One region of the Oceanobacillus luteolus genome, then DNA from elsewhere that is predicted to be linked to it. Evidence: riboswitches for the same ligand, from Rfam matches in the RefSeq annotation. Region 1 holds a riboswitch; each other region holds the start of a gene.

Region 1 (5,535 bases):
TATTGTCTCATTTTATTGTGTTAGTCTATTTGGAGTCTGGGCTTCTTCCTCTTTTTCGCTTTTTTTTGTTTATATGCGCACCAAGCAGTTTTTAAGGAGGAATATGTACCTATTGCAGCAGATCCATAAAATGCCCCCATAAAAACTCCAGCCCATAAATCTCCACGATGACTAATAAGGATAGATATTAAAAAGCCTAAGATACTTGCGATTGTAGGAAAATATTGTCTTGGTATCGGAAACAATTTAAAACACTGCGTCAATATTAAAACTGCTGGTACTGCAAGAACGCCATCCAAAATGTTTGTGTGAATCGTTGGAAATTCCAAGACTATTCCTCCTATCAAGCTTCAGTTTGACTTGTAAAAGTATAACCGAGAAATGGGATTTCATACACTGACAGTTGAATTCAGGATAAACTAGAGTACAAGTTTTGGAAATGCGAAGAAAGTGCATATAATCTGAAAATTTGATAGAATACTATATAAATCTTTAAGTAGCATTAACCGTATACACAGGAGGAGAGTAAATGGCAACAGTTATCACAAAGCTCAATAAAGACACAGGCATCATATATGAATTCAACAAGGAGAATAAACCTACAAAAACAGTAGCACCAGGAACCACCTTAACAATTGAGACTTATGATTGTTTTGAAGACCAAATCCAAACAGAAGATACTGTAATTGAGAGAATTGACTGGAACCGGATTAATCCGGCAACAGGTCCGGTGTTCATAGAAGGTGCAGAGCCAGGGGATATCTTAAAAGTTAAGATTGAAAAAATTGATGTTAATGATCAAGGTGTAATGGCAGTCGTACCTGAATTAGGTGTAATGGGTGATTCCATTGAAAAAATGGAAGCGAAAATCATGGAAATCAAAGATGGTAAAGTTCATTTTAATGGTGTGGAAGCCCCATTGAATACAATGGTTGGTGTAATTGGTGTTGCTCCAGAAGGGGAAGGAGTGAATTCCGGTACTCCAGGTGCTCATGGTGGAAACATGGACAACAAGATGGTTAAGGAAGGAGCAACCTTATATTTCCCAGTTGCTGCAGAAGGTGCATTATTTGCTTTAGGTGATCTTCATGCTGCAATGGGAGATGGTGAAGTAAGTGGTTCCGGAGTCGAAATTGCAGGGGAAGTTACTGTAACGCTGGATGTAATCAAAGGAGAAGAAATTGTACAGCCCATGCTAGAAAATGATGAAGTATTCACACAAATTGCTTCAGGTGAAACTTTAGACCAGGCAGCAAAGCTTGCGACTACATTAATGATTGAACGCATTGCTCAGAAATCAGGCCGCCCGATCAGTGAAGTGACGATGCTGATGAGTATGAATGCCCAGTTAGAAGTTTGCCAAATTGTGAACCCTCAGAAAACCGCACGGCTAGTTGTCCCGAAATGGCTACTGCAACAGTTGGATGTAAATCTGATTTAACATTCTGATTCTATTTACCTATTTGTGATTTTTATCATGAAAAGCGAAAAAAGATATAATAGTTTGACAAATAATCGAAATGCTCTATAATAGCAAGCAGAGTAATTTTTTGCAAAAAACTAAATAAATGGAACTTATCAAGAGTGACCGAGGGACTAGGCCCAATGACGTCCAGCAACCCCTAACATAATGTTAGGTAGGTGCCAATTCCTACAGAATGGATTTTCATTCTGAAAGATAAGCTGAATAATTTGTATCGGTATGTCTTTCAGAAGTGAAAGGCATACTTTTTTTGTGGAAAATGAAAGAATATAAAACAGGGGGAAATACAAATGAAGAAAAGATTACTATTACTTGCTTCACTTCTACTCGTCCTATTACTTGTTGCATGTGGAAGCGGGGATGAGGAAACGGATAACGAAGCAGCAGCGGAGACAAATGGGACTACCGAAGAAAATAGCAATGCGTTGAGTGAGGACAAGTTGGTTGTAGGTGTAACAGCTGGTCCGCATGAGCAAGTGTTTGAAGTGGTGAAGGAAATTGCCGCAGAAGATGGGTTGGAGATTGAAATCGTATCATTCACAGATTATATTATCCCAAATACTGCACTTGCTGAAGGAGAGTTGGATGTCAATAGTTATCAACATAAGCCATTTATGGAGCAATTTAATGAGGACCATGGAACGAATCTAGTAGCAGCATTCCCAACAACGTTAAGTGCGATTGGTGTCTACTCTAATACATTAAATGATATTAACGATACACCTGAAAATGCGAAGGTTGGTATTCCAAACGACCCGACAAATGGAGCGAGAGCACTTATAATTTTTGAAGAAGCTGGCTTGATTGAACTCGATGAGGAAACAAGGGAAAATGCAACACCGCTTGATATTGTAACGAATGATTTGAATCTGGAATTTATTGAACTCGATGCAGCACAGCTTCCAAAGATGCTTGATGAAGTGGATTTGGCTGTGATCAACGGTAATTATGCACTTGAAAATGGCTTGGATCCATTGAAGGATTCACTTTTTACGGAGTCTTCGGATTCTCCATATGTGAACCAATTGGTTGTTCGCGAGGAGAATTTGAATGACCCGGTAATCGAAAAACTAAAAAGTTACTACTACTCTGATGAAGTAGCAGAATTTGTTTTGGAAGAGTTCGAAGGTGCTTACCAACCTGTTTGGAAATGATTAGGAAAAGCAGCTTGATAGAGGAAATAAAGGTAGACTATCATTGTCCAAAGGGTTGAAATGAAGTACTCTGATGAGCTGAATCGGAGTTAGAAAAATGAAAGATGAAATTGTTTACTGGACGAATTCTTAGCGAATTCGTCCTTTTTATGTATATACGATATCTGAAGGAGATGTGAGAGGCTTTTTCATTACCTCAAACGGTAAAGTTATAGGAGAGACGTCATGTAAGATATTCTCGCGTTCGATTAGGGGGGTGAATTGTAATGGCTAAACAAACGTAAGATGTTGTCACGTTCGGTTAGGGGGAGAATTATTAAGGCTAATCGAATGTAAGACATTCTCACATTTGATTAGAGGTAGAATTATGATGTCTAATCGAACGTAAGCTGTTCTCACGTTCTATTAGAGGGTGAATTATGATGACTAATCGAACGTAAGCCTTTCTCGCGTCCGATTAGAAGTAGAATTATGATGACTAATCGAACGTAAGCCTTTCTCGCGTCCGATTAGAAGTAGAATTATGATGTCTAATCGAACGTAAGCCGTTCTCTCGTTCGCTTAGAAGTAGTCTAATCGAACGTAAGCCATTCTCTCGTTCGCTTAGAAGTAGAATTATGATGTCTAATCGAACGTAAGCCGTTCTCACGTTTGATTAGAGGCAGAATTATAATGTTTAATCGAACATAAGCTGTTCTCTCGTTCGATAAGAAGTAGAATTATCAAGTTCTAATCAAACGTAAGCTTTTGTCACATACATTTAATTATGAATTTGTAAGTGGGAATAAACCTAAATTGAGATTAAATTTATTTGATTTCAACACCAGTTCCATGTAGCGTTTCACCTTGTCCCAGCATAGGCTATAGCATGTTCAAGGAGAGGAAGTGTACGTTTGGAACTGACCATTGCTCATTTACTCTATGGCTTGTTTACTTTGTTGATTATAATGACAATGATTTTCCGGAAAGGTGTGGTTTTACCGACTTTACTCGGAACCTTTATTATCGCGTGGGTATATAAGGGGAGTGTCGTTGGTGGATTTACGTCGATCTTCCATGCGAATTTAGTTGCTGCGCAAGAGTTGTTCAGTATATTTTTAATCATTACGTTCATGCTGGCTCTCCTGCATTCTTTACGTGATTTAGGTGCGGATCGAAGGATGATTCAACCTATCCAGAAACTGATGGTGAATGGCCATATTTCGTTTTTCGTATTAGTAGCAGTCACTTATATTATTTCATTGTTTTTTTGGCCGACACCTGCTGTTCCATTAATCTGTGCATTACTTGTTCCAGCAGCCATCCGAGCTGGATTGCCTGCAATGACTGCTGCAGTTGCCATTGCACTCGCTGGACAGGGGATGGCACTATCCTCAGATTATATTGTGCAAGTGGCACCAAGTTTGTCTGCTCCTGCTGCTGGGGTAGATGTCGAGTCTATAGCTGATAAAGCGTTTGTCATGTCGTGGATTTCTGGTGGAGTAGCGATTCTCTTAGCTTACTTATTGAACAGGAAATCCATCCGTTCTAAAGATGATCCGTTGAACGAAAAGGATCTGAAAACACTGCAGACTACGGAAGAGTCTACAAATAAAGTGAGAACTGCTCATCTGACCACTTGGAGTAAAATCTTTGCAATATTAGTTCCTTTATCTCTCCTTATCGTCGTTATTTATATGATGTACAATAAGCTGTTTGCTCAAAGTGGTGATCTGGTCGGGGGAGATGGTGCAGCCTTTGTTGGCGGTGTAGCAGTAATTCTATTATTGTTGTCGACAGTTGCTTTTGGAAGGCATCATGCCTTAGATTACATTAGTAATCATATTACAGAAGGATTTGTGTTTGCTTTTAAAGCAATGGGGCCGGTTATTCCGATTGCAGGCTTTTTCTTCTTAGGAAGTCCTGAGCTTTCCGGCAAGATACTAGGGGTAGAAGAAGGACCCGCGCTATTATTCGATTTGGTCACGGCCACTCAAGAATTCTTACCGCAGAGTGCTTTACTTGCAGGGTTAAGTATACTGGTAATTGGTATCATCACAGGGCTGGATGGATCGGGATTCTCAGGATTACCTCTTACCGGTGCTCTGGCAGCTTCCTTGGAAACAGCTTCCATTGATGCGTCCACATTAGCTGCAATTGGACAAATGGGAGCAATCTGGACAGGTGGCGGAACAATTATTGCATGGTCGTCACTAATCGCCATTGCCGGTTTCTGTGGAGTGTCTGTCATGGACTTGGTCCGTAAAAACTTCTTCCCAGTCATTATCGGTTTGACAATTATGACATTCATTGCGGTGTTTTTTCTATAATAGTCTCTGGAGTCATTCTTGGGAATGGCTCTTTTTGATTTAAAAGATCGATATCGACTTTCCGTACCATGTTTAATATGCTATTCGGAAAGTATGCCCCCTTTTGAAAACGGGATGATACAACATTCTGTATCCAAAAGGGGGCAATCTATTTCTTCATTAAATTTTAGTGTTTCTTTTCTTTGCACGCTGTTCCAATTGTGATTTAGGCTGTTGATCAGCCACATCCTCTGAATGGCCTTGTGGATTTACACTTGATCTTGCTTTTTTACCTTTATTCTTGGACAATTGCCACACCTCCAGTAATAGTGTTGCAATTTCATTATTTTATATGCATGGATTGTAGCCTTTTTCAATTTCCTCCCGCTAATCCATTCCAATAAAAATCAACTAATTCCTTTGCTAAATCTTCCACAGAATCAAATGAATTTTGATAGCTTTCATCCATTGAATTTTTGACGGTCAATAAATTTACAAAAACCAGCGTCGCAAGCCGTGGGTTGCATTTTCGGATTTCTCCCCGCTCCATGGATCTGGTTAGAGCGGATTCCAGTTCATTGTATAGCGCATCTTCGGCTTTTTTCATTTC
Region 2 (5,535 bases), on a different contig from region 1:
TAATAGTTGATATCATGCTTTCTGTACCAACAATCTCAATGGTTGGTATTTTGGTTTTATTATTAAAAGATATACTACCATTACCCTCGAAGTATCCAAGAATAAAAGCTGCATGGTTTGTTATAGTATTTACAGGATATTCTAATTCAGCATTCGTAGTCGGTACCAAACCACAGCTCATTAGATCATCATATATATCTTTATTTCCAATCGTTAATTTAGCATAATTTCTCCCATTCATTACTTCTATCACTATTGGCCGTTTTGAGGAGAGGAGTTCTTGAATGTATTTTAAGATATACTTATCCCTTTCGGGGACTTTGATGGAAAGCCCAGAGTGCTTTATATTTTTAAAGTTAAATAGATACCCCTTTGAATAGATCCACCCCAGTACATATTGCTGTTCTGCAGAATCAATAGATTTAAAATAATGATTGGATGATTGTCCTTTTTGATTAGTGTTCAAAGATTGCATTTGTTTATATTGAAACGCAATATCTGTAGAGTCCTCTTGAATATGCTGCTTTTCCCCGTACAAACCAATTCCACCTTTCCTGTTCAGAAGGAATAAACGAAATCTCCAGTATATTAGTAAATTTCCTATCCAGTTTCAGTTTGTACATTAGTTGATATTTCCATACCATTATTCCATATAAAAGGGAAGAGATCGTAGATGTATCGTGGAATCGAATAGAAAGACATACTTAAGGATTTAAAAATGAGAGGAATTTTAATCCATCAAATTGTAGATAATACTTTAGGGAAGTGAGGTCATTCTATAAAGAAACATTCTCTAAAAGTATGAACTTCAACAGCTTTATGGAAATAAAAGGATAATATACCAAGAGAATATTCTACCCATAAAACTATTCACAAGTTTTCCAGCACTAACAACTGTTGCTGCTCAAGCTCTACCAATGAATGCTTTAGTGCAAATTGAAGCAGTCATATCTCACGGAGATGGCACTACTCCACAAGATGTGGAAGACAGGCATGGAATCGTTATAAAGGCAAACAACACGGAACAAGCACCTAAGAGTTCTATATCTACACAGACTGTAGCGTTTTCCCATTACAATCACATTTCAGCTCAATTACCTTTGAATCCGGAAACCGCTGAGTTGGTGTCTGGCGACGTGAAAGAGCAGACGGAACAATGCTTGAAAAATATTAAGGCAATCATTGAAAGTATCAATCATGTGATGGACGATGTCGTTAAAGTAAATATTTTCCTTAAAAATATTGAAGATATGGCTGCGGTAGACGAAGCTTACACCACTTTCTTCCCAGACGGCATCCCTGCCCGAAGAACGGTTGGTGTATCGGCTTTACCTAATGATGCTTTAGTCCAAATCGATGTAATCGTATCGAATGCTGAAGGGACACCTCCAGAAGTATAACAGGCAAACTCTTGTAAATACAGGAACAATTGAATAGTAATATGTTTTATTTAAAGATGTTCGCTAATTGCTTTAATTTCCTCATCGGTTAATTGCACATCACGTGTTTTCAAGTTATTAAGAACTTGATTTCAACGCTTCGCACCAGGAATGACTGCATCGATAGCATCTCTTGTCAGAAGTTTAATAAAAATGAAATGTAGAATTGTTTGACAGATTAAAAAATTCCGTGTAAGATGTATTTACAATTTAATATCTAGTTATATTTCTTATCCAGAGAGGTGAAGGGACTGGCCCGTTGAAGCCTCGGCAACAGACTGAATCAGTACTGTGCCAATTCCAGTAAGCCAAGTGCTTTGAAGATAAGAAGAGAATGAACGGATGAATCCAACCTCTTCTTATTTGCATAGGAAGAGGTTTTTTGATATTAACTTATTAGTCGACCAACAGTTATTCTCTTCCATCTAGCATAGGCAAGTTCTTCGGTATCAGAACTCCATAAGAATAAAAAGGGGGATGTGAGTCTTACAGAGCTTGTTCAACACAAAAATGCTTCTTAAAAAAAGTTAATTTGCCGATTAGACAACTAAAGGCATCTAACAGTTTTTCCGGTATTGATTCGGAAAACTGTTAGATGCCTATTTTGTTTTTCAATGTTAGCAAACTTGGGGGTGCATAATTTTTGACTCTTTTAACAGACTTGAAAGAACGGATTTTAATTGCTGATGGGGCAATGGGAACGATTTTATATTCAAATGGGGTAGATCGTAGCTTTGAGGAATTGAATCTGACGCAACCAGAACAAATCCAAACAATTCATGAAGCGTACATCAATGCAGGGGCTAATATCATACAAACGAACACCTATGGTGCCAATTATATTAAACTGGCACGTTATGGATTGGAAGAACAAGTGAAAAAAATTAATCAAAGAGCTGTTCAAATCGCTAGGAAAGCGAGTAACAATAAAGTCTATGTTTTAGGAAGTATAGGAGGGATTCACGGGGGGCAAACGTTAACCGTAACGGAGGATGAAATTAAACGTAGTTTTAGAGAGCAATTATATTGTTTATTACTGGAAGGTGTAGATGGTCTGATTTTAGAAACGTATTACAGCTTGGATGAATTAAGGACTGTTTTAAAAATTGCCAGAGAAGAAACAGATTTACCGATTATAGCGAATGTATCCATGCATGAACCAGGTGTGATTGAAAATGGTTTGGCATTGGCAGATGCATTAAAAGAATTAGAAAGTCTTGGTGCTGATATTGTCGGTACAAATTGTCGGCTTGGTCCATCACAAATGGTTAGATCGCTTGAGTCGGTTCCACTTCATGAACATGCATACTTAGCAGCTTATCCAAATGCGAGTCTGCCCGCTTATCGTGATGGTGTGTTGTTTTATGAAAATAAACCGGATTACTTTAAAACTTGTGCCAGTGATTTACGAGATCAAGGTGTTCGGCTAATAGGTGGTTGTTGCGGTACAACGCCGGAACATATCCGTGCGTTAACTGAGGGAATTCAAGGTTTAGTACCACTGGAACAAAAAAATGTGAAGAAACCAGAAGAAGGAAATTTTTTAACTGAAAGAATCCGAGTAGGAAAAACAATTCCAGAACTTGCGATAGAACGCCATACAGTTGTCGTTGAACTAGATGCCCCGAAACATTTAGAAATGACTGGATATATAGAGGCGGCAAAAGCGTTAAAGCAGGCAGGAGCTGATGCGATTACGCTTGCGGACAATTCCCTTGCCACACCGAGAATCAGCAATATTGCCGTTGCAAAGCTATTAATAGAACAAGGTATTCGACCACTCGTTCACTTAACTTGCCGTGACCGTAATTTAATTGGACTACAGTCACACTTAATGGGATTGCATACTCTCGGTATTACGGAAATGCTGGTGATTACCGGAGATCCAACGAAAATTGGTGACTTCCCCGGCGCGACTTCGGTATTTGATGTCAATTCGTTTCAATTGATCGAACTAATCAAAAAAGGAAATAAAGGAATTTCATTTTCAGGAAAATCATTAAGAGAAAAAACCGACTTCAGTGTTGCCGCAGCATTTAATCCGAACGTAGCTAATCTGAAGAAAGCAGTACAACGATTGGAAAGGAAAATTTCGAGTGGTGCGGATTATATTTTAACGCAACCGGTTTATAGTACAGAAAAAATAATTGAAATAAAAAAGGAAACAGCTATTTTTGACATTCCGATTTTCTTAGGAATTATGCCGGTTACTACTTCCAGAAATGCTGAGTTTCTCCATAATGAAGTGCCGGGAATCAAGCTGACGGATGAAGTACGTGAACGAATGAGAAAAGTGGCAGGAGATAAAGCACAATCAACTGCTGAGAGCATTGCGATATCAAAAGATTTAATCGATACAGCGCTGGAACACTTTAATGGAATTTATTTGATTACACCATTTATGCGCTATGACATTACAATCGAACTTGTCGAGTACATCCGCGAAAAAACGAAGGTATTGGAAAAAGTTGCATATTAGACATCATAAACCGTTGATTGTACAAACCAAACTAATAAAAATCGCTTCATGGCGAGAAAAGATATAAAAAATTGGAGGAATTAATGTGTCGAAGATCAAAAGTTCAAATTTAGGCTATCCACGAATCGGGGAAAACAGGGAATGGAAAAAGGCACTTGAAAGCTACTGGAATGGTGATATCACAGAAGCGGAACTATTGGAAAAAACAGGAGAAGTTCGACTTCACCATTTAAAGAAGCAAAAGGAAATAGGAATTGATCTCATTCCTGTTGGAGATTTTTCACTATATGATCAGGTACTTGATACATCAGCAACCTTTGGAGTTGTGCCAAAACGTTTCCATTATACGGGAGGTAAAGTGGACCTGGACACTTACTTTGCAATTGCACGGGGTGCCGATGATGCCGTTGCGTCGGAAATGACTAAATGGTTCAATACAAATTATCATTATATCGTTCCGGAATTAAATGATGTAACACCAACATTAGCGGAAAATCGAGCACTCAACTATTATAACGAAGCGAAAGGGAAACTAGGGATTGATGGAAAAGCTGTTATTTTAGGACCAATCACTTATTTAAAGATTTCAAAAGGATACGAAGAAAGTCAATTTAGCGAACTGGTGGATACATTTCTTCCATTATATGTTCAGGTTCTGAAAGAACTGGTCGATGCCGGTGCTACGTGGGTGCAAATTGATGAGCCGATTTTCGTTACCGATGTGGCTGAAAATGTTTTGGCAGCAGCGCAAAAAGTATATCAAACTTTTGCCGAAGAAGTTCCAGAGATTAACATTATATTTCAAACCTATTTTGAAAAAGTATCCGATTATGAAACGATTGTTAATTTACCGGTAAAGGGGATAGGACTTGATTTCGTGCACGGAGATTCACTAAGTTTATTGCAAGAATATGGATTTCCGAAAGATAAAGTACTCGCTGCAGGCATTGTCGACGGTCGCAATGTATGGCGGGCAAAGCTTGGAGAAAAATTGACGCTTTTAGAAACAATTAAGCAATTTATAAATGAAGATCAGCTAATCGTTCAGCCGTCATCATCCTTACTTCACGTTCCAATCACGAAAAAGCTGGAACAAAAGATTGATCCGATAGTTCTTGGGGGCCTATCATTTGCGGATGAGAAGCTAGAAGAAATTGTAATTTTGACGAAAGGATTGCAACAAGGTAGAGCAGCAATCGAGACAGAAATTCAGAAATCAATTACCGAACGGAATAATTTACAAGCAAACTATCGTTCAAATGACAAAGTACACGAGGAAATAAAAAATCTGACGCCAGAAGATGCAAAACGGAATGTATCTTTTGAAGAACGCTCAAAACTTCAAGAAGAATGTTTGAATTTACCATTACTACCGACAACTACGATTGGTAGCTTACCACAAACAAAAGAAGTAAGAAGTACCCGTGCGAAATGGCGTAAAGGTGAAATTACAGATCAACAATATGAAAAATTTGTAAAGGATAATATTAAACGCTGGATTGATATCCAAGAACAATTGGATCTTGACGTTCTTGTCCATGGTGAGTTCGAACGTAATGACATGGTTGAATATTTTGGTGATAAATTTAACGGATTTATTGTAACGGAAAATGGGTA
Region 3 (5,535 bases), on a different contig from region 1:
GTAAACAAATGATAAATCTCGGAGCACAGCATGTCATTGTATCTATGGCTGGCGATGGTGCATTGCTCTTTACAAGAGATGCGATTTATCAAGGAATTAGCCCGAAAGGTACTGTTAGAAATTCTGTTGGTGCCGGAGACTCAATGGTAGCTGGATTTATTTCTGAATACCATTCATCCGGTGATATAGAGTCCGCATTCAAAATGGGACTCGCATCTGGAAGTGCGACAGCCTTTTCGGATGACTTAGCGAAGAAAAACGATATTTTACAACTACTAGAACATGTCGAAGTTTCACGCCTTTAAAATTTGATAAAGAAAGGTGATTATCATGAAAATAACCGATGTCTTAAGAAAAGATATTATGATTATGGACTTGCAGGCAACAACAAAAGAACCCGTAATTGATGAGATGATACAAAGTCTCGTAAATAATGGAGTGATTACAGACCGCAGAAAATTTAAAGAAGCAATATTAGAACGTGAAGCACAAGTTACGACAGGTCTCGGTGATGGAATCGCGATGCCGCATGCGAAGAGTGCTGCAGTTAAAGAGCCTACCGTTCTATTTGCTAAAAGCAATAAGGGTGTGGATTATGAATCTCTGGATGGAGAGCCTTCGTACTTGTTTTTCATGATTGCTGTTCCAGAAGGCGCCGACAATACCCATCTAGAAACGTTGGCTTCCCTCTCGAAATTATTAATTGACGAAGCATTCATCGATCAATTGAAAAAAGCAATAACACCCGATGAAGTACATGCGCTATTCGAAGACGCAGTATCAGAAGAAGACGTGCAGGAAAAGGCTGAAGAAACAACTGCTAATGCGGAAAACAGCCAGAAAAAACCGTTCATCGTCGCCATTACCGCTTGTCCAACGGGGATTGCGCATACCTACATGGCTGAGGATGCCTTAAAGAAAAAAGCAGCTGAACTGAATGTGGATATCCGCGTAGAAACTCAAGGTTCTGAAGGAGCAAAAAACGCACTGACGGCTGATGAAATTGAACGTGCAGAATCTATTATCATCGCTGCCAGTAAACAAGTTGATTTAAGCAGATTTACTGGTAAACATGTGTTGCAACGACCGGTAACAGACGGAATTCATAAAGCCGAAGAACTCATTACAAAAGCAATGAACCAAGAAGCTCCGGTTTATCATGCTGATCAGGTGAAAACTTCTGAAACTGAAGAAGAAAAATCCTCTTCAATTTGGGGTAGAATCTATAAGGATCTGATGAATGGTATCTCCCATATGCTGCCATTTGTAGTTGGGGGTGGGATTTTACTCGCCATATCATTCTTATTTGAAAGTATGCTAGGCAGCGATAGTGAAATTTTCACCTTCTTAAATTCAATTGGTGGGAATGCATTTAGCTTCCTTATCCCGATTTTTGCTGGATTTATTGCAATGAGTATTGCCGACCGACCTGGTCTCATGCCTGGAATGGTAGCTGGTTTAATTGCCGTGAATAGTGATGCAGGTTTCCTCGGTGGTTTGGTTGGAGGCTTCCTTGCTGGTTATATTGTCGTTCTACTCAAGCAGCTTTTCCGCAATTTACCGAAATCATTGGAAGGTTTAAAACCGATTTTAATTTATCCTGTGATCGGCTTATTCTTTACTGGAATATTAATGTATTATATTTTTGGCCCAATTTTCTCAGGGATTAATTCAGCGATGATTAATTTCTTGCAAAATCTAGGAACAGGGAATGCGGTCATTCTTGGAGTGATACTTGGAGGAATGATGGCGATTGATATGGGTGGACCATTTAATAAAGCCGCTTACGCTTTCTCGATAGGAATTTTCACTGATACAGGTGATGGTAGTTTAATGGCGGCAGTAATGGCGGGCGGAATGGTGCCTCCACTTGCAATCGCGGTAGCCACTACCATGTTCAAACATAAATTTACAGAAGGCGAACGTAAATCCGGATTAACAAACTATGTTATGGGAATATCATTCATTACAGAAGGAGCCATCCCATTTGCAGCAGCTGATCCTATACGAGTCATTGCTTCGTCCATTATTGGAGCAGCAACTGCAGGAGGATTAACCCAGCTATGGAATACAGCCATCCCTGCACCACATGGTGGACTTTTCGTTATTCCACTTGCTGAAAATGCCTTGCTTTTCCTATTAGCTTTAGCTATTGGAACAATGGTTGCAGCAGTTGTACTTGGATTGTGGAAAAAAACAGTACGTTAACACATGTTAAAGATAACCCTCTGTGGGTTATCTTTTTTTATCCAGAAATTTCCTCGAATTAGTATTTTCGTCTCATCTTCCCTGAAAAGATTGACTTGAAAAAATTATGATGTTATTATGCATCTAACACAAAAATTTTTAGAACAATTGAATAATTATTTCTTATCCAGAGCGGCGGAGGGACTGGCCCGATGATGCCCGGCAACCTACTTAAAAATAGTAAGGTGCTAATTCCAGCAGGATTATATCCTGGAAGATAAGAAGAGCGTAATGATAAATCAACCCTCTTCTTAACGGAAGAGGGTTTTTATATTTTCATAAGTAGGAGGTTAGGAAACAGGATATATACCCTTTTTCAAGATAAGGGAAAAATGAATGTTAATCAGGAGGAAAAAAACTATGAAAAAACTAAAATATTTGATCATCAGTATGGTTGGATTAGTATTACTCATTTCTGGATGTTCCACTTCAGCCAGTACGGATGGTAAGCCAAAAAAAATCAAATTGGATTATGCGTACTACTCCCCTACTAGTCTAGTATTGAAAGAATTTGGATGGCTGGAAGAAGAATTGAAGGAAGATGGCATAGAAGTTGAATGGGTGTTAAGCCAAGGCAGTAATAAATCCTTGGAATTCCTGAACAGTAATAGTGTAGATTTCGGTTCTGCGGCAGGTGCGGCTACCTTAATGTCAAAAGCTAATGGCGCTCCAATCAAGACCGTCTATATCTTCTCCAAACCAGAATGGACTGCACTCGTCACAAATCAGAATTCAGGAATTGAATCGATTCAAGACTTAGAAGGAAAACGAGTTGCCGCTACACTGGGTACGGATCCATACATTTTCTTGCTTCGTGCTTTAAATGAATCCGGTATCTCAGCAGATGATGTTGAAATTGTAAACCTGCAACATGGAGATGGTGCTTCTGCCTTATCTTCCGGTTCTGTTGATGCCTGGGCGGGGCTTGACCCACATATGGCAAGACTGGAATTGGAATCCGATGCCGAACTGTTTTATCGCAATCCTGACTTCAATACGTATGGATTTTTAAGTGTAAGAGAGGAATTTGCTGAGCAATATCCCGACTATGTGGATAGAGTTATTGAGGTTTACGAGAAAGCTAGAGAATGGACCATTGACAATCCAGAAAAGGCTGCAGAAATCCTGGCAGAAGAAGCGAGCATCGAACTGGAAGTGGCAAAAACACAGATTGAACGGAATGATTTCTCCAATGCTATACCGAGTAAGCTGCATCATGAGGCGCTGATTGAAGCAGGCAATGTCTTACTTGGAGAAGTAATCGATGAAACAACAGATATTGAGGAAGTAACTTCCGAACTCATTGATTCGTCGTTTGCGGAAGAATCAATCAAGTCTGAATAAGGTGGAGGGAACAAGATGAAATACAAAGGGGAATTAACAACATCAGTACCTTTAAAGAAACATATCGAAAAGAATAAAGCTACTGGGAAACTTAATGGATTTTCAGGGTCTGGAAGAACAGTAATTTTAGGCAGTATTATTCCGGTAACCCTCTTAATAATATGGGAGGGTTTAAGTAGATTAGAAGTATTACCTGCCTACCAGCTTCCCGCACCGACCGTTATTTTCAACACCATCCTGACGATGGCGCAGGATGGAACGTTATGGTCGCATATCGGGATAACGACTATCCGTGTATTTCAAGGATTTATATTAGGTACCATCGTTGCAATCATCCTAGGATCGTTAGTCGGATTTTATAAAAAAGCGGAGCAACTGTTAGACCCGATGCTACAAGCCTTCCGCTCCATCCCTTCCCTCGCTTGGGTACCTTTATTCATCCTATGGATGGGAATTGGCGAACCTTCGAAGGTGACGATGATTGCAGTCGGTGTGTTTTTCCCGGTGTATTTAAATATCGTGAGCGGGATAAGCGGCGTGGACCGAAAATTAATCGAAGTCGGCAAAATGTATGGTTTAAACAACTTCCAACTCATCAAAAGAATCATCTTACCTGCTGCATTGCCTTCCTTTATTGTCGGACTCCGCAGCGGTCTTGGCTTAGGGTGGATGTTTGTTGTCGCAGCGGAACTAATGGGTGCAAGTCAAGGGTTAGGGTATTTACTCGTACTTGGACAAAATACACTTTCACCCGAGACAATTATCGCAAGTATTATTTTATTTGCAGTGATTGGTAAATTATCGGATTGGATTTTAAAACTGATTCAAGACAGATCTTTGCATTGGCAGGATAGTCTGGAACGATCGTAAACATAGGGGGTAATCAAATGAGCCTTGAATTAAGGGATGTCAGCCGAACGTTTGACGGGAAAACAGCAGTGAATAATATCAACTTCTCCGCCAATCCTGGTGAGATTATCGGACTTCTTGGCACGAGTGGCTGTGGGAAAAGTACATTATTACGTGCAATTTCAGGACTCGATCGTGGTTACGACGGAGAAATTGCAATTAACGGAACGACGACAAAAGCAGTGCATGAAAAGGTAGGATTCATTTTCCAAGAGCCGAGATTATTTCCATGGTTAACGGTATTGGAAAATGTAACTTTCGGCTTAAAGGGAGATAAACAAGACATGACGGCGCGTGCTATTGAGTATTTGGAAAGCGTCGGCTTAAAGGGCAGTGAGAAACTTTATCCAAAACAATTGTCCGGCGGGATGGCCCAGCGTGTAGCAATTGCAAGAGCATTGGTCACATCACCGGAAATCCTTTTATTAGATGAACCATTCAGCGCCCTCGATGCATTTACAAAAATGCAACTGCAGGATTTGTTGTTGGATGTTTGGAAGACTCATCAGTCCACCATCGTTCTAGTCACCCACGATATTGACGAAACAACATATTTATGTGATCGCATCATTATTTTAAGAGGGCAGCCTGGAGAAATCGATAAAGAAATTGAAATTAGTGAAGCACGTAATCTCGAGCGTGGCAGCGAGAAAGCCGCATTCTACAAGAAAGAGATTTTAGACAGCCTTGATTTGAATAAACAGAGTTCGCGCATCTAAAGGGAGGAAAAGAACATGACATTAAAAAATAGAAGTATTCCATCTTTAGCTAATCATGCTTACAATCTATCAGACTATAACGAAGTAAGGAAAAACTTTGACTGGAACCAATTAGGGAGAGATTTTATCCGGGAAGACGGTAAGGTCAATGCAGCACATGAGACGATTGACCGTCATGTAGAAGATGGCTATGGTGATAAAATTGCCCTCCACTATGTCAATGGTGAGGAGAGACAAAGTTATACCTTCAAAGAAGTGAAGGAAAAAACGGATCACTATGCAACAGTTTTAAAGAATTCTGGTGTTAAAAAAGGAG

Evidence for each region. A riboswitch is a leader RNA that binds a small molecule or an ion and turns the genes downstream of it on or off. The one in region 1 is predicted to bind S-adenosylmethionine.
Region 2: another riboswitch for S-adenosylmethionine. It lies ahead of ACFSBH_RS09885 (bifunctional homocysteine S-methyltransferase/methylenetetrahydrofolate reductase); the one in region 1 lies ahead of ACFSBH_RS05470 (MetQ/NlpA family ABC transporter substrate-binding protein).
Region 3: another riboswitch for S-adenosylmethionine. It lies ahead of ACFSBH_RS19160 (aliphatic sulfonate ABC transporter substrate-binding protein); the one in region 1 lies ahead of ACFSBH_RS05470 (MetQ/NlpA family ABC transporter substrate-binding protein).

What each region holds. Positions count from the first base shown of each region.
Region 1 is NZ_JBHUDE010000022.1:77-5,611, forward strand. Features, by position in the region: gene ACFSBH_RS05460 (hypothetical protein) at 21-329, opposite strand; gene ACFSBH_RS05465 (acetamidase/formamidase family protein) at 530-1,441, shown strand; SAM riboswitch class I at 1,573-1,685, shown strand; gene ACFSBH_RS05470 (MetQ/NlpA family ABC transporter substrate-binding protein) at 1,774-2,637, shown strand; gene ACFSBH_RS05475 (hypothetical protein) at 3,531-4,946, shown strand; gene sspL (small, acid-soluble spore protein L) at 5,106-5,234, opposite strand; gene ACFSBH_RS05485 (TetR/AcrR family transcriptional regulator) at 5,299-5,535, opposite strand, start outside.
Region 2 is NZ_JBHUDE010000045.1:12,583-18,117, reverse strand. Features, by position in the region: gene ACFSBH_RS09895 (hypothetical protein) at 1-538, opposite strand, end outside; gene ACFSBH_RS09890 (RidA family protein) at 918-1,400, shown strand; SAM riboswitch class I at 1,667-1,769, shown strand; gene ACFSBH_RS09885 (bifunctional homocysteine S-methyltransferase/methylenetetrahydrofolate reductase) at 2,083-3,918, shown strand; gene metE (5-methyltetrahydropteroyltriglutamate--homocysteine S-methyltransferase) at 4,004-5,535, shown strand, end outside.
Region 3 is NZ_JBHUDE010000162.1:39,164-44,698, forward strand. Features, by position in the region: gene pfkB (1-phosphofructokinase) at 1-305, shown strand, start outside; gene ACFSBH_RS19155 (PTS fructose transporter subunit IIABC) at 331-2,208, shown strand; SAM riboswitch class I at 2,368-2,471, shown strand; gene ACFSBH_RS19160 (aliphatic sulfonate ABC transporter substrate-binding protein) at 2,608-3,591, shown strand; gene ACFSBH_RS19165 (ABC transporter permease) at 3,607-4,461, shown strand; gene ACFSBH_RS19170 (ABC transporter ATP-binding protein) at 4,479-5,219, shown strand; gene acsA (acetate--CoA ligase) at 5,235-5,535, shown strand, end outside.